4 regions of the Cobetia sp. QF-1 genome follow, and region 4 is predicted to be linked to each of the others. Evidence: predicted binding sites of a transcription regulator. Region 4 holds the regulator's gene; each other region holds the start of a gene.
The links. Region 4 encodes sigma-54, which starts transcription at its own class of promoters, with help from an activator protein. Its sites were predicted from a motif close to TGGCACNNNNNTTGCTNT; they were not measured.
Positions count from the first base shown of each region.

Region 1 (5,941 bases), on a different contig from region 4:
CGGTGTGCCGCCTTCAATATGAAACGGCGGTGCCTGGTAGTAATAGACCCACTCGATCATCGACCAATACAGAATCGAAGCACCGATACCCGCGCAGAACAGCATCGCCGCCCAGGAGATAATCGAGAACTCGGGCTTCTCTTCGGGTTCACCCAGCTTGATCTGTCCGATATCACTGAAGATGATGTAGATCATGAAGCCACCCGCACCCACGCCCAGCAACAGGTACAACACGCCGAGCTTAGTCGTGACGAAGTCCTTGGCAGCGGCAACCCACAACGCTCCCTGCTCGGGGAAGATCAGTAGCGGCACGGTCACTGCCAGCAACAGGAAGATAGACCCGAAGAAGGTCGGTTTGTCGATCATATCGAAGGAGTTTCGCACACCTCCATCGGAAGAAGTGGCGGAGGTTTTGGGAGGTTTCGTGCTCATTAATAAGCCTCGTTATAATTTTAACCCTCCATGACCATCGTTTAATCATGGATTGCCGGAGAGCAGCCTTGCGCCACCTCCGTACAATCCTAGTACAACACTTTGATAGTTTCCGTAAAGTTAATTCAAGCTACTGTTAGCATAATTTTTACGGGCATCGCGTCGCTGCTACACCACGATGCCACCAAATCCCAAGCGTATGTTTTACTCACTCCGCAGGCGTCCTCCCATCTCCTGCGCGAGATCAACGGCAAAGTGATCCGTCATGCCACCGATGAAATCGAGCATGCGCCGATAGCTGCGATAGAGATCCCAGTCACGAGTGGGCGTATTTTCCCCGATCAGCGCCAGTACCCGCTCATGCTTGAAGCTGGAACGCCCGGTGGTATGCAGCTCATGCGCCGCACCAATAAAGGCCTCGAGCAGAATACCCAGCGTGGTATAGGCACCGATTTCCAGCTTGGCCTTACGCTCGTTGCGGAAAATCTTCTGGCGCGCCAGATTCTTGGCTTCGCGCACGCCCCAGCCAAGATCAGGATGACAGAGGTCCAGCAGGTCTTCAGCGAGTGTGCCTGCGAGCAGTGCATGCTCATGCAGTACAAAGACCTCAGCGACATCCTTCACGGCACGCTCCATCGCGGCACCACGTAATGCGGCCACCTTGCGCCGCTGAGAGGTGCCTCTGGCTTCCATCTCGGCATACTCGCGCGGCTCACCGCCACTGATACCCGTGAGGATGTCGAACACCTCTGCAAACTGGAGAATGCCCATCTCGAGGCCGTCTTCCAGATCCAGCAGTGCGTAGCAGATATCATCTGCGGCCTCGACCAGCCATGCCAACGGGTGGCGACACCATCGGCCGTCGGCACGCTGTATTAGGCCGCAGCGCTCAGCAACCCCTTCCAGCAACTTACGCTCGCTCTGGTAGCAACCGAACTTGCCGCCAGCAGTGGCATGTTCCACCGTCCACGGATACTTGAGCAGCGTACCCAATGTGGCTGCCGTCAGGCGCATGCCACCGTGAAACTGGTTGTACTCAATTTGGGTGACGATCCGGAAGCCCTGAGCGTTGCCTTCATAGGTAAGCAAATCAGCGCGCTCGGTCTCGCTGAGTCCGTCGAGGCGACCATGATCACTGGCAGCCTCGGCGGCAAACCAGTCACGAATGGCATATTCGCCCGCATGACCGAAGGGCGGATTGCCGATGTCATGCCCCAGGCAACCGGTCTGCACGATGACACCAAGATCCGCGGGCGTGATCCATTCAGGTAGCCGATCACGCAGCTTCTCACCGACCATCATGCCCAGCGAGCGCCCGACACAGCCGACTTCCAGCGAGTGAGTCAGGCGGGTATGGATATGATCATTATCGGTCAGCGGATGTACCTGGGTCTTGCGGCCCAGCCGACGGAACGAGCCAGCGAATACGATACGATCGTGATCCTTGTGGAATGGTGTACGCCCCATTTCACGTGGCGCAGCACCTGGCGCATCGTGTAGACGGCTCGGCTCCAGCAAGCGTTCCCAGCTCATTGATGACATCAAAAGACTCCTTGGCGATCGTCCATACAAGACAGCGAAAGCAGACGACAGAGGGCAAACACGCGCACAAAAAAAGAGAACAGGGGATTGTGGCACCCTGTCCTCTCGCTCTCCAGCTTCTCCCTCATCCCGCCTCAGCCAATCATGACCAAGGCGGGAGCAATGCACGACAATGGCGCGCGCCCTGACACTGTCAGTCTTCCGCCAGTGCAGGCAACAGCACCTTGAGCTTGCGCGTCAATGTGTTGCGCCCCCAGCCCAGCAATTCTGCGGCTTCGCCCTTGCGTCCGCCGGTGTGCTTGAGCGCCGTCTCGATCAAGATGCGCTCAAAGTCCGGCACGGCCTCTTCCAGCAGATGGGTATGGCCAGCCGCCAGGGCACGGTCCGCCCACTCACGGAAGGCCCCCCGCCAATCGCCCGACGCGGCCTCGGTGCCGCTGGCGTCACGCAGCTCCGGCGGCAAATCTTCCACCATCACCTCACGCCCAGAGGCCATCACTGTCAGCCAGCGACAGGTGTTCTCGAGCTGACGCACGTTGCCGGGCCAATCGAAGCGTGTGAGGTGCTTCTCGGCCGCCTCAGTCAATATCTTGGGCTCCGTCGAGAGTTCACGTCCGGCTTCACCGAGAAAGTGGCTCATCAGGCGTGGAATATCCTCACGCCGCTCCGACAAGCGCGGCAGATGCACGCGAATGACATTCAGGCGGTGAAAGAGATCTTCACGGAAGCGACCATCTTCCACCAGCCGCTCCAGATGCTGGTGCGTCGCGGCGATGATACGCACGTCAACCTTGACCGGCGTGACACCGCCCACACGATAGAACTCACCATCGGCCAGCACACGCAGCAGACGTGTCTGGGTCTCGGCGGGCATGTCGCCAATCTCATCGAGAAACAGTGTGCCGCCATCAGCCTGCTCGAAGCGCCCACGCCGGAGTGCCGTGGCCCCGGTGAAAGACCCCTTTTCGTGACCAAACAGCTCGGATTCCATCAGGTCTTTCGGAATCGCCGCCATATTGAGCGCGATAAAAGGCTTGGCAGCGCGCGGTGAGTGCTGATGCAGCGCTTGGGCGACACGTTCTTTACCGGTACCGGATTCACCATTGATCAACACGGTGATATGCGACTGAGACAGGCGGCCAATGGCGCGGAACACCTCCTGCATGGCTGGCGCTTCACCAATGATCTCCTTGGTGAGGCCTTCCGGTACGGCGACAGGTGCCTTGGATTCACGTGAGTGCGCCACTGCGCGACGCACCAATGCCAACGCCTCATCCACATCGAAGGGTTTGGGCAGGTATTCAAAAGCGCCGCCCTGGTAGGACGCCACGGCACTATCGAGGTCGGAGTGTGCCGTCATCACGATCACCGGCAGATCGGGGTACTGCTCACGTACGCGCGCCATCAGATCAAGGCCATCGATACCCGGCATGCGGATATCGGTCACCAATACATCAGGACACTGACGCATGATGCTGGCTTGCGCCAGATCAGCACGCTCAAAGCACTCCACTTCCAGGTCGGGGTGGGCCAAAGCGCGCTCCAGCACCCAGCGGATGGCGCGGTCGTCATCAACAATACAGACGCGGGCAGTCTCGCTCATGTGTGATCTCCAGAAGTGCCGTCAAGCGGAATAAGTAGGCGGAATTCGGTATGGCCGGGGCGCGAGTCACACTCGATCAACCCCTGGTGCTGGTGCAGGATGCCTTGGGCTATCGATAACCCAAGACCTGACCCTTCGGCACGCCCGGAGACCATCGGATAGAACAGCGTCTCGCGCAGCGTCTCGGGGATGCCCGGGCCGTTATCGATGATCGCCAGCTCACAGACCAGCCGGTGGCGCTCATGACCCAAGGTGAACTGACGTCGCGCGCGGGTGCGCAGCGTGATCTCGTAATGCGGAGCTTCCCCTTCGGTCTGATCCTCACCCTGCGGCTGCTCATTGAGTGCCTGGGTCGCATTGCGTGTGATATTGAGCACAGCTTGAATCAGCTGTCCCTCGTCACCGATAACTTCGGGCAGACTCGGATCGTAATCCGCCACCATGGTGATGCTGTCGCCCTCGGCCAGCAGCAGCGAACGCACTCGCTCAGTGACAGCATGGATATTGACGGGCACCTGCAAGGGAGGACGATTCGGACCCAGCATGCGATCAACGAGGTCACGTAGACGATCGACCTCCTCGATGATGATCCGCGTGAACTCCACCATCTGGGGCTCAGGCAGATCGCGCTCCAGCAGCTGAGCAGCGCCACGAATGCCCCCCAGCGGATTCTTGACCTCATGGGCCAGCCCGCGCGTCAGCACCTTGACGGCTTCCTGCCGCGCAATCAGTGCCTCTTCGCGCGAAATCTGCATCAGGCGATCTCGCGGCTCTATCTCTACCAGCAGCTCATCGCGGCTGATCGGGGTCGCTGTGAAGTCGACCGTCAGTACCTCACTGGCCACGTTGACGATTTCGGCTTCACGCTGGGTGTAGGGGTGCTGCTCATCAAGCGCCTTGCGCAAGACCTTGATGGGCTCGGCATCCATGCCGGTCAGATGCTCTGGCGTGTGGCCTTTTACACGCACCAGACTAACCGCCAACAGTGTCTCTGCCGCCGGATTCATCCATACCACTCGCAGCTGTGCATCCAGCACCACCACGGCAGTATTGAGGTGTTCGAGCAATCGTTGGTGCATGAGTTTGTTCGCCATTCGCGGTACGTCTCCCTGTTCTGCAATAACCGCGCCAGTCTGGTGCAGGTGACGTGTGCGTGGCATCCGATGCTGTGCAGGCCATATCGCACTCCGTTCATTGCATCATTATGGTGCATTGGTGATGCGTGCTGCCATGTTCTTCACGCTGGTGGACGCATCTGCATCAGCGTGGAGAGCGCCAGAAATACGAGATTGTAGAAACAAAGAAGCCGCCCGAAGGCGGCCTGTTGATATCCATGAGCGCTCACGCACATCGCGATCAGCTCCCACCACCATTGGCGGGATTGTTAGGATTGCGGGGCAGATTGACGCTGGCACGCTGCACATAGATGACACGTGGCTCGCTGGTCTGACGCACGCGACCTGACGCATCCAACAGTTCAGCCTGAATGACATGCTTACCCCGTGCCAGCGCTGGCACCATGAAAACGCTGCTGTTCATCGCGGATTGCGACGGTGCGCCATCGACGGTTACACGCACCTTGTCTTCGGGACGCAGCTGCGGCTCTATCCCGAGACGCACCGCCAGGTTACCGGCTCGTCCTGTCGGCAATGTCTCCTCATTGGCCGGGCTCTGGATGGTGAAGCGGGTATAGCCTCGGAATCGCACGTCCACCGCAGGGGCTGAGCGAGTGCGCGAAGACGACTCGGAAGAAGCGGATGGCGCGACGCGCACCGGCGAGCGCGGCACTGACGAAGACTCCGTCGAGGGCACTACGCTCAACGGTGTCAACTTCACCTTGCTGCCTCCGGCTGGATGGTCACTGAACACCACGTTGCCATTGGCATCCACGTGACGGTAGATCTGCGCCGCCTGAAGCTCAAGAGATACGCTCGACAGCACCAGCATCAATGCCAGCAACAGGCCGCCCACCCATCCGGTACGCGCTGATGCGCCAGACAGTGCTGTGTGTTCAGTCGCAGTACTGGCGACGTACAAAGAGGATACGAAGGGCCACATCCGAAGATTCCTGAGAGAGTCATGGGAGGCCAGAAGCCGCGAGCGGCTCCTGCGGATTGGTTAGGTAAACAAGCTGTCCTGGCTGCCAAGTTACAAAGCTTATCGCGTTGACGCCAGCATTGGATTCCCTGAGAAAACCCTTTCATCACATCGCCAGCCATGCAGGACCATCGTCTGAACGCTCCTTGAGCTCAATCCTTCAGACGACGTCATACAACATGGACATAAAAACAAAGACACAATAAAACAGGGCCATACCTCTCGGCATGGCCCTGCTGTGGTCTTCTACGCGACGCCCTGCCATTC
Region 1 is NZ_NBVS01000005.1:303,477-309,417, reverse strand. Features, by position in the region: gene CFN46_RS11870 (BCCT family transporter) at 1-432, opposite strand, end outside; gene CFN46_RS11865 (deoxyguanosinetriphosphate triphosphohydrolase) at 637-1,974, opposite strand; gene glnG (nitrogen regulation protein NR(I)) at 2,168-3,577, opposite strand; gene glnL (nitrogen regulation protein NR(II)) at 3,574-4,656, opposite strand; gene CFN46_RS11850 (DUF4124 domain-containing protein) at 4,934-5,635, opposite strand.
Region 1: glnL (nitrogen regulation protein NR(II)) is a predicted target of sigma-54. The motif match lies at 4,691-4,708, and genes of this name have one in related genera.

Region 2 (5,941 bases), on a different contig from region 4:
GCATCGATCATGTCGTCGGTGAACACGCCACCCTGGGTCAGGAACTCACGATCGCCATCCAGTGCTTCCATCGCCTGTTCGAGGCTCTCGGCCACGGTCGGGATGGACTTGGCTTCTTCAGCCGGCAGATCGTAGAGGTTCTTGTCCATCGCATCGCCCGGGTGAATCTTGTTCTTGATACCGTCGATACCAGCCATCAGCATCGCAGAGAACGCCAGGTACGGGTTGGCTGTCGGATCAGGGAAGCGTGCCTCGACGCGCTTGCCTTTCGGGCTAGCAGTGTACGGGATACGGATGGAAGCAGAGCGGTTACGAGCAGAATAAGCCAGCATGACCGGCGCTTCGAAGCCCGGCACCAGACGCTTGTAGGAGTTGGTGGACGCGTTGGTGAAGGCGTTCAGTGCACGGGCGTGCTTGATGATGCCGCCGATGTAGTAGAGCGCCATTTCAGACAGGCCAGCATATTCTTCACCGGCGAACTGGTTCTCGCCACCTTTCCAGAAAGACTGGTGCACGTGCATACCGGAACCGTTGTCACCGACCAGCGGCTTGGGCATGAAGGTCGCGGTCTTGCCGTAAGCGTGCGCCACGTTGTGAACCACGTACTTCAATTCCTGAACTTCGTCGGCCTTCTTCACCAAGGTGTTGAACTTGACGCCGATTTCGTTCTGACCTGCGTTCGCCACTTCGTGGTGGTGAACTTCAACTTCCTGGCCGATGGCTTCCAGCGTGTTGCACATCGCAGCACGGATATCGTGGAAGCTGTCGACCGGCGGCACCGGGAAATAACCGCCTTTCAGACGCGGACGGTGGCCAAGGTTGCCACCTTCCGGAGTGGAATCAGTCGCCCATGCACCTTCATCGGAAGAGATCTTGAACATGGAACCGTTCATCTCGTTCTTCCAGTGCACTTCATCAAAGATGAAGAATTCCGGCTCCGGGCCAAAGAAGGCGGTGTCGCCCAGGCCGGTAGACTTGAGGAATTCTTCAGCGCGCTTGGCGACAGAACGCGGATCACGCTCATAACCCTGCATGGTGGCCGGCTCGATGACATCACAACGCAGCACAAGGGTGGTGTCTTCGGTGAACGGGTCGAGGAAGGCCGTGCCATCGTCCGGCATCAAGATCATGTCGGATTCGTTGATGCCCTTCCAACCTTCAATGGAAGAACCATCGAACATCTGACCATTTTCAAAGAATTCGTCGTCAACTGTGCGCGCCGGGACGGAGACGTGATGCTCCTTGCCTTTGGTGTCGGTGAAGCGCAGATCAACCCACTTGACTTCGTGTTCTTCAATCAGGGCAAGTGTCTTCTCAGCCATGGTAATTCTCCGATGGAGCCGGCGGCTCGGTTTACAGTTGGTGTCAGCGTTGTCTGTCGTTTGTATCTCTTTTCTCTCATGACCAGCGTTTTGATGCCAGTCATCAGACAGGATGCCCTAACAATGCAGCGAGCGTGCCAGAATGGCGCAACAACAATGCAACAACCATATAAGCCAATGAAAATAATGAAGAAAAACATATACAGAGAACGCAAAGAAACGCTTATCTCGATATGATTTGACCCTAGAAGGTGCAAAAAATCCTTTCTGATGCCCGCCACTGACTATTTTAGTGCATAAAAAAGGATCTCTGGTCCATTTTGGTGCATTGCGTCGTTATCCATAAATGAACATTCCTTTTGATCTGGTCAATAACGCGACGTTTTACTGACACTTCTTCGCTTTCCTGCCGTTTTTCTGTTCTTTCACAAGTTTTTTTCATCTTGAATAAAAGAAGGGAAAAGACTTGAGAGACAACCATTTGGCCGTTTCAAGCCATTTCATGACGTCTACAAGTAGGGCTCGCGAATGCGGGATGCTGGCAGGAGGCATGCCATGCCCCCTATAATGCGCCCCAAATCACAAGCGCCCGGTACGCGAGCGCCCATTTTCAGCACAGGTTCCCGTCGTGATCGAGAAACTTCGCAACATAGCCATCATCGCCCACGTTGACCATGGTAAGACTACATTGGTCGACAAGCTCCTGAGTCAGTCTGGCACCCTGGACCGCAAGGCCGAGGGTCAGGAACGCATCATGGATTCCAACGACCAGGAAAAAGAACGCGGCATCACCATCCTGGCGAAGAATACCGCGATCCAGTGGAACGACTATCACATCAACATCGTGGATACCCCTGGGCACGCTGACTTCGGTGGCGAAGTCGAGCGCGTGATGTCCATGGTTGACTCCGTGTTGCTGCTGGTCGATGCCGTTGATGGCCCGATGCCGCAGACACGCTTCGTGACCCAGAAGGCATTTGCCCAGGGCCTGAAGCCGATCGTCGTCGTCAACAAGGTCGACCGTCCGGGCTCACGTCCTGACTGGGTCGTTGACCAGATCTTCGATCTGTTCGACAACCTCGGCGCAACTGACGAGCAGCTCGACTTCCCGATCATCTACTGCTCTGCCCTCAACGGCATTGCGGGTATGGACCCGGAAGACCTGCAAGACAGCATGGACCCGATGTTCCAGGCTATCGTCGATATCGTCGAGCCGCCGAAGGTTGAACTGGACGGACCGTTCCAGATGCAGATCTCCGCACTGGACTACAACAGCTATGTTGGCGTCATCGGTCTGGGCCGCATCAAGCGTGGCGCAGTCAGCCCGGGGCAACAGGTCTCTGTCATCACCAAGGAAGGCGGTGTCCGCAAGGGCAAGATCGGCCAGGTCATGACGCACATGGGTCTGGATCGTGTGCAGACCGACAAGGCGACTGCTGGCGATATCGTCTGCATCACTGGTATCGAGAACCTCGCGATCTCCGACACCATCTGCGACAACGCTACTGTCGAAGCTCTGCCGCCGCTGACTGTTGACGAACCGACCGTCTCCATGACCTTCCAGGTCAATGACTCTCCGTTCGCAGGTCAGGATGGCAAGTACGTCACTAGCCGTAACATCCGTGAGCGTCTCGAGCAGGAATTGATTCACAACGTCGCCCTGCGTGTTGAAGAAGGCGAGACTCCCGAGAAGTTCGTGGTATCCGGTCGTGGTGAGCTTCACCTCTCCGTACTGATCGAGTCCATGCGTCGTGAAGGCTTCGAGCTGGCCGTAGGCCGTCCGGAAGTCATCATCAAGGAAGTCGATGGCCAGAAGCAGGAACCTTACGAAGAAGTCACCATCGACTGTGAAGAGCAGCATCAAGGCTCCATCATGGAAGAGCTTGGCTACCGCAAGGGTGAGATGACCAACATGAACCCGGATGGCAAGGGTCGTGTGCGTCTTGACTTCATCATTCCGTCTCGCGGTCTGATCGGCTTCCGTGGTCAGTTCCTGACCATGACTTCCGGTACAGGCATCCTGACCAGCCGCTTCGATCACTACGGTGACTTGAAACTGGGCGCAGCTGTCGAGCGTCGTAACGGCGTGATGGTATCCATGGTGACAGGCAAGGCATTGTCCTACGCACTGTTCACTCTGCAGGAACGCGGCAAGCTGATTCTCGGTCACGGCACCGAGGTCTATGAAGGCATGCTGGTAGGCATCAACAACCGTGCCAATGACTTGGTCGTCAACCCGACCAAAGCCAAGAAGCTGGATAACATGCGCTCCACCGGTAACGACGAAAATATCGTTCTGACGCCGCCGATTCGCTTTACCCTGGAACAGGCTATCGAGTTCCTGGATACCGATGAGCTGGTGGAAGTGACCCCAGTACACATTCGTATCCGCAAGAAGCACCTCAAAGAAAATGAGCGTAAGCGCGCCGCCAAGTAAATGGCCCGCTCCCGGCCTCTGTCAGCATGACAGAGGCCGGCTATAGAAATGCAAAAGACCTGCCTTCGGGCGGGTCTTTTGCATTTCTATAGGACTATTTTTCTGGCACTCAAGCATGTCATGTCACAAGGTGCGTCGCTATTAAGGCTGGCAAATCAGCAGCATCTCAGTCTTTTGCTTGGCCTACCCCGCTCTAACCTCTTAAATAGAGCGTATATAAGTCTTACGGTGTTGCGAATTTAGCGACTGTGATTATTGATCGCCAAAAAATCGATGGATCTTCGGCAACAACAAAATTTCACATAAAAATAAATCTGCGCATTTTTTTATCGGATAGAACGATAAAATCTTCACTACTGGACTCTGCGTCGCGTTCTGACGACGCAATAATGAGACACCACTTGGCACCGACTAGGGTCAGCGCACCTGAACAGGTATCTTCTGCCGGAACTTTTTCATGAATGTCCAGCAGTCAGCAGAACTTCACCCGTTACAAGAAACCCGGAGCCGGGTCATCTTCCCGATCATCGTGGGCGCTAGCCATATATCAACATTGCAGGGCAATTCTCATGCAATGCGGCATAAGCATGCCCCAGAAGACCCGTATGAAAGGATTCAGCAATGAGCATCAAGGAACGCTTGGAAACCCTGCCGTGGGATACGCTTGCCCGTTACCGTCTGATCGAGATCATTGCCCTATGGGAAGGTCGCGTCACATCACGTCACCTTGGCAATGCATTTGGCATTGCTCGGCAACAGGCATCGCGCGTCATGAAAACCTACCGCGAAACCATTGCCGAGCATAATCTCGAGTACGACCCCGTTATCAAGGGCTATCGTCCCTCGGCGAATTTCCATCCCCAGCTGACTCGAGGAGAGGTTGATGAGTATCTTCAGCTGCTGGGGAACCATGACAATCTAAACCCGCACTTCACGGGACTTGGCCTGGGGCAGGCGAATACTGAAGCACTTCGATTACCATCTCGCAGTGCAAGCCCGCCGGTGGTGAGAACACTGATCGAGGCTGCCAGCCAGGGCGCACGTCTCGAAGTGACCTATGCCTCGCTCAACTCGCCGCAAGGTGAGGAGCGTATTCTGTGCCCACACACACTGGTCTATGCAGCAGGCCGTTGGCATGTGCGTGCTTTCTGTGAAAAACACCGGGCTTTCCGCGACTTTGTGCTGTCTCGATTCCGCGCAGTGCCGGAGCTATTCGGTGAAACACTCGATGGCGGCCAGCGCAAGTTCGATAATGGCTGGGAAACACGCGTCACCTTGCGTCTCGGCGCAGACCCGCGGCTATCACCGGATGAGCGCGGGCTGATCGAACAGGATCACGGCATGGTGGATGGCGAGTTACACCTCCCGACCCGGGGCGCGCTAGTACAGTACGTACTGCGCGAGCTGGGCATCAATCCAGATTATCTGGACGAATCGCCGCGTGCCCAGCAGCTGATCGTGCTCAATCATGACGAGATTACCGACTGGCTATTCGTCAGCTCCAGTGCCTGAACATAATACGCTCCAGCACTATCCAGCGATGACTGAAGTTTATATGATGGCTTCTGCACACAGTCCTTCACCCCTCGCGGGTGGAGGACTATTTTTTTGGTATCCATCATTGCGCTGAAACAAGCCATTGGGTGCCATCACTGACAGGAGGTCTCATGGCTACACTTCCCGGTATCATCATCAACCGCCTTGACGCCGATCGCCTCCAGCGCCTGATTGATCGGGCCACGGACGCCGATCGCCATGTGGCGGAGCAGCTGGAAGACGAGCTGGAGCGCGGCGAGATCGTCGAACCACATGAAGTGCCGGCCGATGTTGTCAGCATGAACAGTCGTGTGGAATTCACCGACCTGACCCGCCAGCAGACGCTGGTACGCACGCTGGTTTACCCGCATGCACTAGCGGATCAAGAAAATGGTCTGTCGGTGTTGGCGCCGCTCGGTGCTGCTCTACTGGGCCTCAAGGTAGGTAGCCATATCGAATGGTCCCTGCCGGATGGTAGTCAGCGTCAAGTGCGCATTGATGCCCTGCTCTATCAGCCCGAGAGTGCCGGCGACCTGCATCGCTGATATCTCAACGGGCGCGCCCCTCTCTCGCCGAACACAATGCACTGGTCTAGCGCATCAGCAGGCGACGAATCAGGCCATGAATGGCGCGCCCCGCCACACCA
Region 2 is NZ_NBVS01000005.1:297,406-303,346, reverse strand. Features, by position in the region: gene glnA (glutamate--ammonia ligase) at 1-1,322, opposite strand, end outside; gene typA (translational GTPase TypA) at 1,951-3,759, shown strand; gene CFN46_RS11835 (WYL domain-containing protein) at 4,381-5,271, shown strand; gene rnk (nucleoside diphosphate kinase regulator) at 5,427-5,840, shown strand; gene CFN46_RS11825 (coniferyl aldehyde dehydrogenase) at 5,887-5,941, opposite strand, start outside.
Region 2: glnA (glutamate--ammonia ligase) is a predicted target of sigma-54. The motif match lies at 1,445-1,462, and genes of this name have one in related genera.

Region 3 (5,941 bases), on a different contig from region 4:
TGCCTCGCGACGCTTGGCCCCGAACAGCTTGCCGGTCAGCGGGGCGCGCGCCAGCTCCTCGGCCATGATCACGTTGCCCAGCACCGTGAGATGCGGGAAGACGGAATACTTCTGGAAGACGATGCCGCGGTCCGGCCCTGGCTCGCCGGGGATGGGCTTGCCGTCCAGCAGCAGCTCACCGCGCGAGACGCCTTCGGTGCCCAGCAGCAGCTTGAGGAAGGTGGTCTTGCCGCAGCCAGAGGCGCCGACCAGGGTGATGAATTCCCCGGCCTCGACGGTCAGGTTCATGCGTTCCAGCACGACCTGCTGGCCGTAGTGCTTCTCGAGACCCTTGGCGTGGATCAGGCTCATGATTGGCTCTCCTCAGCGTGGTACCAGGGGAAGGCGCGGGTCGAGACGAGCACCAGCAGACGGTCGAGCAGGAAGGCCAGCAGCGTGATCCAGGCCACGTAGGGCAGGATGACGTCCATCGCCAGATAGCGGCGCACCAGGAAGATGCGATAGCCGAGGCCGTCCTGGGCGGCGATGGCTTCCGCGGCGATCAGGAACAGCCAGGCGCTGCCGAGTGCCAGACGCGTGGCGCTCAGAAGGCGCGGGGTCAGCTGCGGCAGCAGCACGCGGGTCAGCACCTGCCAGGAGCTGGCGCCCAACGTCTGGGCCTTGATCAGCTGCTCATCGGGCAGGCGTAGCGCCTGATTCTGCAGGTCGCGAATCAGGAAGGGCGTGATACCGATGACGATCAGCGCGATCTTGGCCAGCTCACCCGTTCCGAAGGCGATGAACAGGATCGGCAGGATCGCCATCGGCGGAATCAGGGATAGCACGGTGATCAGCGGGGACAGCTTGGCGCGCAGCAGCGGCAGGCCGCCGGTGAGCAGGCCGACGCTCAGGCCGATCAGCGCACTGATCAGCACGCCGGCCAGCAGGCGTTCGAGGCTGGCGAAGGTGTCGGTCCACAGCGGCAGATCGCCGGTGCGCACGTTGACCTCGGTGGCCAGCTTAGCGAAGGACTCGCCCATGGACGCGAAGGACGGCAGCAGGCGGTCGTTGGGGTTGTCGAGCAGTCGCTGGTTGGACTGCACGATGTAGAGGATGGCCAGCAGCGCGAAGGGCAGGCCACCGAGCAGCCAGCGGCCACCACGGGAGGGTGTCAGATTGATCAGGCGTTTCATGCGCGGGCTCCACGGGTGCGAACGAGGGTGCGGTCGAGGGAGGCGGTCGGTTCACCAGCCACAGAGACAGCTTTCCTGCGGCTGGTATGCGGCATCCACCGCGTGGCGTTACTGGCTGTCGGCCAGTGCGGCGGTGTAGCTCGGGTCGAAGCGCAGCATCACGTTGCCCTCATTGCCGACGATGCCGGCAGGCGTCTCGATACCGATGAAGCCGGCATCCGGCGCGCCTTCGCCCAGCAGCCCCTGTGCGAAGCTGAAGTCGGCGATGTGCTGCATGGTGTCCTTGAGGCTCGGCGCATTGAAGGCGGCCACGGCCTCGGCGGGGGTGTAGTACATGTGGGTCGCGGCCAGCTGGGACTGATAGCCGGCGAGGTCGGTGCCGGCGGCATCGGCCATCTGGGAGAGCGCGGCTTCGTCGCCAGCCTTCATCTTCTCCATAACCTCATACCAGGCGCCGACGAGGGCATGGCCGAAGTCCGGGTTGTCTTTCAGGGTCTGGGTGTTGACGACCATCAGGTCGAGAATCTCGCCGGGAATGTCGCTGGAATTGAAGACTTCGGTGTAGCCGGGCATCTCCTTGAGCGTGGCCAGCTGGGGGTTCCAGGTCACCACTGCCTGGGTGTCCGGGTTGCTGGCCAGCGCCACGATGTCAGCATCGCCGGTATTGGTGGTGGTGAGGTCGCGCTCGCTCATGCTGACGCTGTCCAGTGCGCGTGCCAGCAGATAGTGGGAGACACTGAACTGCACCAGATTGACCTCACGGTCCCTCAGGGACTCGAGGGAATCGCCATCGCGTACCATCACGCCGTCATTGCCATCGGAGTAGTCACCCAGTATCAGCGCGGTGGAATCCACGCTGCTGGCGGCGGGGAGGGTGAGGGCGTCCATGTTGGTCATGGCGCAGCCATCGACATTGCCGGAGGTGTACTGATTGATGGACTCGACGTAATCGTTGACCTGCACCACATCGATATTGATGTCGTACTTCTTGGCCCACTTGTCGACGATGCCCTGGGTATCCGCGTATTCCCACGGCATCCAGCCGGCATACACCGACCAGCACACGCTGAAGGAATCCTGCGCCATGGCCTGCGGGCTCAGCGATGCGCCAAGCAGCAGGGCGCCGGCCAGCGCAGCACGTCTGGAAGCGTTTCTGGAAACGGTAGATGAAGCAGATGAGACAGCAGCGGATGACACCTGGGCGCTGGCATCCGAGGGGGAAGTCGTAGACGGGGAAAGGCGAGTGGGCTGGGTCATTGTCGTTATCTCCGGCGGAAAAAGTGAGAGGCGCCGACCTTTACAGGCGTTGCGTCTCCCGGGCTTTTATCCCGCCGTGTAACCCCAGCTTGGAGGTCGAGTGCTCTCGGACCAGTCGTGACGGCTATCAGCCAGTCACCGGAACCCTAGCGCTCTATTGGTGTAGATTTTCGATTGTTGTATGCCTATCGGTGCCTCGCTAAGTGTCTAGCATGAAGTGTGCCGGAAATAATTTCTCGATATAAACCAATGGTTTATAAGGATTTTTGCAGCATGGATACGCGCATCGAAAGTGTACGCTGCACCAATTTGATGAATTTTGTCGATTCTTGCACCTCGGTGAAGTCAGTCGAGAGTGAGTGCTATACAGTGGTCAGTGAGAGAGAAATTCAGAGATATTTTCAATACACAGTTGGTTGTTTTCAAATTAAGGTGAAGATAATATGTAATCAGTCTGGATAATTGGTGATTAAAATATGGATAAAAATAAACTCAAAAGCTTGGTGGGCGACTTATATAATATTGTAAATGAGCTGGAAGAAATGTTCCCCGGGCGACACTTTACTCCAGATGGCCATATGGTAGGGAGTCTAGGAGAGTGTCTAGTTGCCAATGCATATGACCTAGAGCTTTTGACTGCTTCCAACAAAGGGTATGACGCTATCGCCAAGTGCGGTACCAAGATCGAAATCAAGGCAACACAAGCGAAATCGGTTGCATTCTGCAGTGAGCCCGAGCATGCAATTGTGATCAATATTTTACCCGATGGTAGCTTTGAAGAAATCTATAATGGCCTTGGGTCACTAGTCTGGCAGCAGTTCTCTGAAAAGAAATTACCTAGTAACGGACAGTTTCAGATTTCTATCCGCAAGTTGAAATATTTGAATTTTCAGGTTGATTCTAATGATAGAGTCAAGCCGAAGAGGACAGGGGGCAGATCTTTGCGAAATTAAAACTAATATTTTTTGATTGTCGAAGTTACGGTTATATCTATAGTTATAATTCGCTTTGAGTTTTATTTTTCGTTAGGGTATAGGCTGTTCTAATATAGGCCTATAAAAATTGGTGTTATCCTGTGGTATTGATAAATCTTATTATGATCCTAGAGAATTTCTGTCTTGTTAATGCTTAATGTTTATTACTTCCTTCTGGCTACATTAACTAAAATATTTATGAGGATTTATTATGAGGAAAGATAATTTAATCTACAGGTCTGCAAGTGATTTAAAAGGTTTTTTTAAAACATTAGATCAATGTTATGGTGAGATTTTGTTTCCTATGCTTTATATAATTGCAACGATAGGCTCTTTTGTGGCAGCTTACATAGCAAATGGATACTATATAGAGGATGTAAAAAGTCTATCATTCATTATAGGTCCAGTGATAGCAGGCGTAATTGCTTTCTTGGTTGGTGAAAATAATCGTGAGAATGAAATAATAAAGCTGAGAGAAAAGTGGCTTTCAGAAGTAAAGCAGAGTATATCTCGGCTGATGTCTAGATCTGAATCATTTTTTAGACTTGTGCTTACAATAGCTTGGAACACAAAAAAACCATCGGGTCCAGCTACATTAACTCCTTTGGATTTCAAGAGCAGTGTTAAACAAAAAGAAGTCCACGATTTATTCTCAATAATTGTAGATGATAAAACTTTTTTGCTTTATACGCTGAGGAATGCAGGGGGCGGAGAGGTTGCTATCAAAAAACAAATAAAGAATGTGTATTCTAAAGTCGGTCTTGTTGCTAATCAATGTAATATTGAGAAGATGAGTTATAAGAATTTTAAGAGCCACAGAAGTGACTTTAGAAATAGACTGCGTAATGCTATGGCCAGTGTATCTGATGACTATTTCCAAGAAGAGTGGCTAAGGATTAAAAAAGGTAGTTTGTCTATACGGCTGAAAAGGTTTTTCTGTTACTGCATTATCTGCATTTTGATGGGTGGTTATATCGGAGTTGCTTTAAATAATCTGGAGATAGATGAATTGAAAAAGAGCAATAGTGATGTTAGTACTAATTGTGTTGTTTATAATCTAGCCTGTAAAGAGTTCTTTATATTTAAAGAGTAGTCTTTATTATCAGGGCGGTTGTTTTAATTATATGTAATTATGTTAACCTTTACGCAATTTTATAAGTAGATCAATATGGCTCTTTCACAGATGCAGATTATCCAGTCACTGGGTGAGGCGATGGCCTGGTTTGAACGAGAACTGAACTGGGGCGTGCCGCCGACTGAGCTACGTCATCTTTGCGGACGCATTGGTGAACTTTACGCTGCATTGATCACCAATGGTCAGATGGCGACCGAGGTGAACCAGCGTGGCTATGACGTGGTAAGCGGTGACGGTGAGCGAATCTCGGTCAAGACCACTGCGATGATGGGCGGTGGAGGCCATGTTGCTTTCAATCCCCGTTCGCTGGAGGAAGTGGAGCGCATCATCATCCTGCGTATCAATACGGAAGAGATGCAGATCGAGAAGTTGCTGGATGCCACAGTGGAAGAGGCAAGGTCGTTGATGTCACCGGAACGCGCAGGCAAACAGAGCATCTCGTTGTCTCGACTGGCCAAGACTACGAAGCCACGCAGCGAGCTGAAAGCCGTGCGTGAAGTCATGTTCGCATCTTGTCTTGTTCGCGAACTTGAGAACGGCAGCATCGAAGTCGAGCGCGATGATGGTCAGGGGATGCAGGCAGTGAGCCCTGTTCAGCCAGTGCTGCGTGAATTGGCAAGACAACTGAATCTGCCGCTGGTCAATGGCAACGGCAATCCGCACAACACCCGTCAGCTGGGTAGTCTGGTTATCAAGAGTCTGAGTGAGTCGTCGCATATCTAGTAGCGAGAGAGTCATCATATGAAGCGCTGAACAAGGGGCCATGGCGGCCCCTTGTTCAGTGATACCGATTCTGATGTCTCATGTGGACTGTGTTGCATTGAATGTGCCTTGGCCTATCCAACAGCGTGATCAGCTCGACATGGCTTCGTTCTTCGCGGCTTTCATCCCATGACGCCCGACGGGCACCATCATCGGCTTGCCGGTGACGGGGTCCGGGGTGATGTGGCTTTCCAGCCCGAACACCTCCTTGACCATTTCGCGTGTGAGTACCTGTTCGGGCGGGCCGCTGGCATGAATCTGGCCGTCTGACATGGCGATCAGCACATCCGCGTAACGTGCGGCCAGGTTCAGTTCATGCAGCACCATCACGATGGTGGTGCCGCGAGCGTGGTTGAGGTCCGTCAGCAGGTCGAGCACTTCCACCTGATGATTGATATCGAGGAAGGTGGTGGGCTCATCCAGCAGCAGAATGTCCGTCTGCTGGGCGAGCGTCATGGCAACCCAGACACGCTGGCGTTGGCCGCCGGAGAGTTCATCCACCGCGCGTTCGGCGAGTGCGGCAGTGTCGGTGGCGTTGAGGGCTGCCAGCACCGCGGTGTCATCGTCACGCGTCCAGCGCTGGAACAGCCCTTGATGCGGGTGACGCCCTCGGCTGACAAGATCCAGCACCGTGATGCCTT
Region 3 is NZ_NBVS01000004.1:242,730-248,670, reverse strand. Features, by position in the region: gene CFN46_RS09605 (ABC transporter ATP-binding protein) at 1-351, opposite strand, end outside; gene CFN46_RS09600 (ABC transporter permease) at 348-1,172, opposite strand; gene CFN46_RS09595 (putative urea ABC transporter substrate-binding protein) at 1,281-2,429, opposite strand; guanidine-I (ykkC/yxkD leader) riboswitch at 2,483-2,590, opposite strand; gene CFN46_RS09590 (hypothetical protein) at 2,906-3,382, shown strand; gene CFN46_RS09585 (hypothetical protein) at 3,615-4,496, shown strand; gene CFN46_RS09580 (hypothetical protein) at 4,572-5,261, shown strand; gene CFN46_RS09575 (ABC transporter ATP-binding protein) at 5,391-5,941, opposite strand, start outside.
Region 3: CFN46_RS09595 (putative urea ABC transporter substrate-binding protein) is a predicted target of sigma-54. The motif match lies at 2,637-2,654, and genes of this name have one in related genera.

Region 4 (5,941 bases):
TCAATGGCATCAAAGTCGATGGGGTCACCGAGCTTCAGAAAGGCCGCGATGGGCGTCTTGCAATGCGGGCTGCGTGCATGTGGCACGGCCACACCATGGCCGATACCGGTCGACCCTAGTCGTTCACGACCAATCAGGCGTGAGAAGACTTCCTGACTATCCAGGCTGGGAATGTTCTGGGCAATGAAGGTGCTGAAAAATTCCAGCACCCGCTTCTTGCTCCCCCCGGGGACACCGTAAAGCGTGCGCTCGGGGGGAAGGATCTGATCAAGTGTCATGGCAGAAGGTCAACGGGTCCCGGTGCCCTGAGAGCGAGCCTGGGACTTTTCCTTGTGTTTGACCAGCTGGCGATCCAGCTTGTCGGCGAGCGCGTCGATGGCAGCGTACATGTTGAGGTCTTCTGCCAGGGCGTGGAGATCTGCGCCGGCAGCATGCAACGTGCAGGCTGCCTGCTGGCGCTCCTTCTCGATCGACAAAGTCACCTGAACATTGGTGATGTTGTCGTAATGCCGTTCGAGGCGAGCGAGCTTCTCGTTGATATAATCGCGGAGAGGGTCGGTAAGTTCCACATGATGCCCGGTAATATTCACTTGCATGGACACGCTCCTTTATCCAGCGGGTTACCTTTCAATTGTAACCCTTTTTGACTGCGAGCAAACCCTGATAAGACGCTCTGCTACATGGTTTCCGTGCCTGCCGCTGCCAGTAACAAACTTGGCTCGTGTCAGGTGCGTCGAGCGCCTACCCCGACAATGCCCAAGCTTTGAGCAAAGATCAACGCTGCGCTGCATCGTGGCGCAAGGCTTGTCTTCAACTCACTGGGGGAGAACGGAACGTTCCATGACAGAGGAGTGTGACGGTTTGCGCTGGAAGAGTGACAAGAAGGCGACTGTTAGTCGCTAATGTCAGCATGTACGTCGATGTTAGTGGGCGTCTTGGATTGGTCAAAAGTACGGGATGAGCACGAAGGAGGCGGGGTTTTGCGTAAGAAAAGCCGCACGAATGATCGGTAATACTATCGAAAGTGATTTTAAAAACATGCAATTGGGAGTGAGAGGTACATGCTGGCGGTCATGCCTTGGGAGAAAATCGCCGGCTTTCCATGCAAGCCGGCTGATCATGATGTGGATATTTACGATTTTTAAGGCCATGACAGAGGTAGTGGCCTCTGGCTAGCTAGATGATCAGGCCAGTCGCTTGCGTTCGCTAGAGGAAGGAATACTCATGGCTTCGCGATATTTTGCGACGGTGCGGCGTGCGACTTCAATGCCATCGCTGGCGAGTAGGTCGACCAGACGTGAATCCGACAGCGGTTTGCGCGCCGGCTCGTCCGCAATCAGTTTTCGGATACGTGCGCGAATGGCGGTACTGGAATGTGCATCGCCATTGCCGCTCCCTCCCACTTGGCTCGAGAAGAAGAATTTGAGTTCGAAGACGCCGCGAGGGGTATGAATGTACTTCTGAGTCGTGACGCGCGAGATAGTGGATTCGTGCATCTCGACCACTTCAGCGATATTGGCGAGGATCAGAGGCTTCATGCCTTCCTCACCTTGCTCAAGAAAGTCGATCTGCCGCGCCATGATTTCACGCCCTACCTTGAGCAGTGTGTCATTACGTGACGAGAGACTTTTCATCAGCCAGCGCGCTTCCTGAAGATTATCCTTGAGGAAGGTGTTGTCCACAGACTTGTCTGCCCGCTTGATGAGCGCTGCATATTCCGGCTGGATACGTAGCTTCGGCAGCGCTTCGGGATTGAGCTCAACCTGCCAGCCGTGACGAGTATGGCGTACCAGCAGGTCAGGTATCACATAGTCACTGGCGGGCTCCCCCCAAGCGGAGGCTGGGCGTGGGTCCAGTGCTCGTATCAGTCGAATGACGTGGTCCAGCTCAGCATCATCCAGTCCCAGGCGGCGCTTGAGTAGCTTGCGATCATCGTTTCCCAGCGCTTCAAGAAACTGACGTACCAATCGCCGAGCCTGCGCGAGTAGCGGCAGGTCATCGGGCAGCAATGCCAGTTGTAGCAGCAGGCATTCGCGTAGATCGCGGGCGAAGACGCCAGTGGGATCGAACTGCTGCAAGCGTAGCAGTACCTGCTCTAGTTCCGAGGCTTTGAGGCCAGCCAGCCCTTGCCCCCGCAAGCCATCGACTAGCTCGTCCAGGGTCAGGCTCAGGTAGCCTGCACCGTCCACGGCATCAATCAGGCTTTCCGCCATTTGCCGTTCACGGTCGTCGAGGTCGGTCATCGCTAATTGCCAGCGCAGATGATCTTGCAGGCTTTCTACACTGGTGTTGCGCTCGAAATCCTGGCCGTCATCACTGCCGCTACTACTTCCTGAGCTTGTCAGGCTGCCAGCGTGATCCTGATAGAGGTCCGACCAGTCACTATCGAGAGGATACTCTTCCGGGATCTCGCTGTTTGTTTCGGCAGTGGAAATCTCGCTCGCATCCTGTGCTTCAACGACTTCCAGCGCCTCATAGTCCTCGTCGAGTTCCAGCATGGGGTTGGACTCGAGCGCCTGTTGAATTTCCTGACGCAGGTCGAGCGTCGACAACTGAAGCAGTTGAATAGCCTGCTGCAGTTGTGGCGTCATAGTCAGCGAAGTGCCAAGGCGGAGTTGCAAGGTGGGTTTCATGGGGCTGTCGATTCACGGCAAAGGAACGTGCTTCTACGCTATACCGTGGGTCGGGGCACTGACAAGGGGCGAAAGAGATTATTCAAGCAACTTGTATGCCATGTTTCAACGAAGGTGGTATGGACGTCATGCTCAAGGCTGATACCAGTGAGGTAACAACATCCTTGAGCATGTAATGTCATTCTGCGAGGGACGGCGATACGAGGTGCCTTGCTCTCATGCTACCGATTAAAGCTTGAACTCATGCCCCAGATACACATCGCGTACCTGCTGATTGGCTAGAATGGTATCGGCATCACCGTGCGCGATGATCTGACCGTCACCGACGATATAGGCGGTATCACAGATATCGAGTGTTTCTCGAACGTTGTGATCGGTGATCAGTACGCCAATGCCGCGATCACGCAGTTGTCGCACGATGCTCTTGATCTCGCCTACCGAGATGGGGTCAACACCGGCAAAGGGTTCATCCAGCAGTATGAAATCCGGCTCTGTCGCTAATGCGCGTGCAATTTCGACACGCCGACGCTCACCGCCAGAGAGGCTCATGCCGGTGCTGGCGCGGATATGCGTGATGCTGAACTCATTCAGCAGCTCTTCAAGGCGCGCTTTGCGCCCGTTGCGATCAAGGTCCTTGCGTGTCTCCAGAATCGCCATGATGTTGTCGGCCACTGACAGCTTGCGGAAGATTGAGGCTTCCTGTGGCAGATAGCCGATGCCAGCGCGTGCCCGCAAGTGCATGGCAGAGTCGGAGAGATCATTGTCATCGATGGTGACGCTGCCGGCATCGGCGCGTACCAAGCCGACAATCATGTAGAACGAGGTGGTCTTGCCAGCACCATTGGGTCCTAGCAGGCCGACGATGTCGCCTTGACGAATTTCCAGCGAGATATCCTTGACCACCTTGCGCCCCTTGTAGGCTTTGGCCAGGTGGCGTGCGCTGAGCGTGCGGAGGGGAGCGGCAGTCATGACTCAGTTTTCCTTGCTGGTGTTGGCGCCACGCGGTGTCAACGTCATGTGTACGCGTGAACTGCCGTCGCTCTTCTGTGAGGCGTCGCTGCTGTTGTTGGCATTGACTTGGCGTTTGTCGAGGAAGTACTCCACGTAGCCACCTTCGAAGGTGTCATCACCCTTTTCGAGACGAGCGTTACCGACCAGTTCTACTCTACGTTCCAGTGCATGGTAGAGAATGGTATCTGCCCAGCCTTTGACCAGCTTGTCGTCTGGAGTGGGTTTCTGTTCCAGATAGGCACGCTTGCCTGTTGCCTTGACCAATGAGATCTCGCCGCTGTTGGCGCGGCTAATGTCAACGCGGCTGGCATCCAGCTTCATGCTGCCCTGGCGCATTTCGACACGGCCGGTATAGGTTGCAGTGCCGGCTTTATCATCCAGTGACAGGGAGTCGGCAGCGATGTTGATCGGCTGATTGGCATCATTGTCGAGCGCTAATGCTGCTGGCGCAGTGATAGCCATGCCGAGTGTCAGGCACAAGGCCATGACACTGCTGTTAAGAGTCTGTCGCCAGGCCGTCAAGGGCTTGAGAGTCGTTGAAGTCATGGGGTGCTCCTTGGCAGAACCGGGTATGTCTTCTCGATCAGGCATGCCATCGGGAAGCAGTGAATAAGGGAGTCTATTGGACTGGCAGCACGTGGGATGTGCTCAGCCGCGCTGACTGTACGCTAAGTACCATGATGATTACTGACTGGCTTCAGGTGCGGCTTCGAAAGTGCTGTTGACGCGTCCTTCGCTATCGTTTGAGGTAGCATCGCTGCCCTCATCGATACGTTCAGCTTCCTTGCTGGCCGCACTCTTGCCCTTGCCGGGTTGAAGCGTGCCGCGTACACGACCGTCCAGCACGGCGGAGTCCTTGGAAAGATCCGCGCTGAAGCTGTTGCTTTCGATATGCTGACCATTCTGGGTAATGACGACGGGTACGTCGCTCCAGGCACGGTTCTGTTCGCGGCTGTAGTTCAGTACGTCAGTATCCAGTGTCCAGGCATCGGAAGGCTGACGCAGCTGTGCGTTGCCCTCTAGCGTGAAGGTGTCGCCACCGGCACTGAGAACGCCGCGCTTGCCAGTGGCATACCAGCGGCGGTCCTCGCTATCGTTGGTGCTAATCTTTGGAGCTTGCGCGATGGTGACATCATCCTCGGGCGTATGCTCAATGTGCGGGGAAGTCATGTCTTGAAACGGCACGCCCCGCGCATCGAAGCGAGTCATGTCAGCCCCGTCAAGATAGTAGTCCGGCTCACCGCTGTTGACCTGTGTACCTATGGCAGATTCAAGGCTATTGCGCTGCTCTATCAGGGCGAGTACGCCACCGACCAGCAGCAATAGCAGCATCAACCATAGACGCGGAGAAGGACGGGGCAAACGTAACATCAGGCGTTCGACCTCTGTAGATAGGTATCGAGCACTGACGCCCAGTGGCCCTGTGCCTTGAGCAGTAGGTCACAGATTTCGCGTACGGCACCCTCACCGCCTGAGTGAGAGGTCACCCAGTTGGCTTCGCTCAACACATAAGGCATGGCATTGGGCACGCTGATACCGAGACCGACGCGACGGATAGCTTCGCGGTCCGGCAGGTCGTCACCACAGTAGGCAACCTGGTCGAGCTCAATATCGTGTTCACGGCACAGTTGGCTGAGCGCGACCAGCTTGTCTTCACGGCCCTGAATGACGTCCTGAATCCCCAGTTCCTTGGCGCGTCGTTCCACCATCGGAGAGGTACGGCCAGTGATCAAGGCGACACGAATGCCACTGCGCAGAATCAGCTTGAGGCCATGGCCATCCTGCACATGGAAGCTCTTGGTTTCCACGCCATTGGCGTCATAGTGCAGGCGATTGTCGGTCAGCACGCCATCCACATCCAATGCCAGCAGGCGCACGTGACGTGCCCGATCAATGATGTCCTGTGGGTAGTCTTCCGTCAGGGAAATACTCTCACTCATGATGTTTCTCCTCGCACTCCGTGCGTGCTTGACGCTGTCCTGTGAACGGCTGGTGATGTGGCTCAAACAAGTGACTGTCCGTAGTGGCGTCAAACGCCGCGCTAGCTTGCTGAATGCACTGCTGTCGTAGAGGACAGCACTCGCGTCCAGTGGTTCAGATCACACCGCTGGCCAGCAGGCCGTGCATGTGGATGGCTCCGATAGGATGCTCATCCTCATCACAGACTACCAGAACGCTGATACGGTTTTCTTCCATGATGCGCACTGCTTCGGCGGCTAGCATGCTGGAGCGGATAGTCTTGCCACCGCGGGTCATCACGTCATCGACCTTTAGCGCGCGCAGATCACCATGTTGAT
Region 4 is NZ_NBVS01000001.1:621,114-627,054, reverse strand. Features, by position in the region: gene ptsN (PTS IIA-like nitrogen regulatory protein PtsN) at 1-278, opposite strand, end outside; gene raiA (ribosome-associated translation inhibitor RaiA) at 288-596, opposite strand; gene CFN46_RS02785 (RNA polymerase factor sigma-54) at 1,185-2,633, opposite strand; gene lptB (LPS export ABC transporter ATP-binding protein) at 2,862-3,602, opposite strand; gene lptA (lipopolysaccharide transport periplasmic protein LptA) at 3,606-4,190, opposite strand; gene lptC (LPS export ABC transporter periplasmic protein LptC) at 4,329-5,015, opposite strand; gene CFN46_RS02765 (HAD family hydrolase) at 5,015-5,584, opposite strand; gene CFN46_RS02760 (KpsF/GutQ family sugar-phosphate isomerase) at 5,739-5,941, opposite strand, start outside.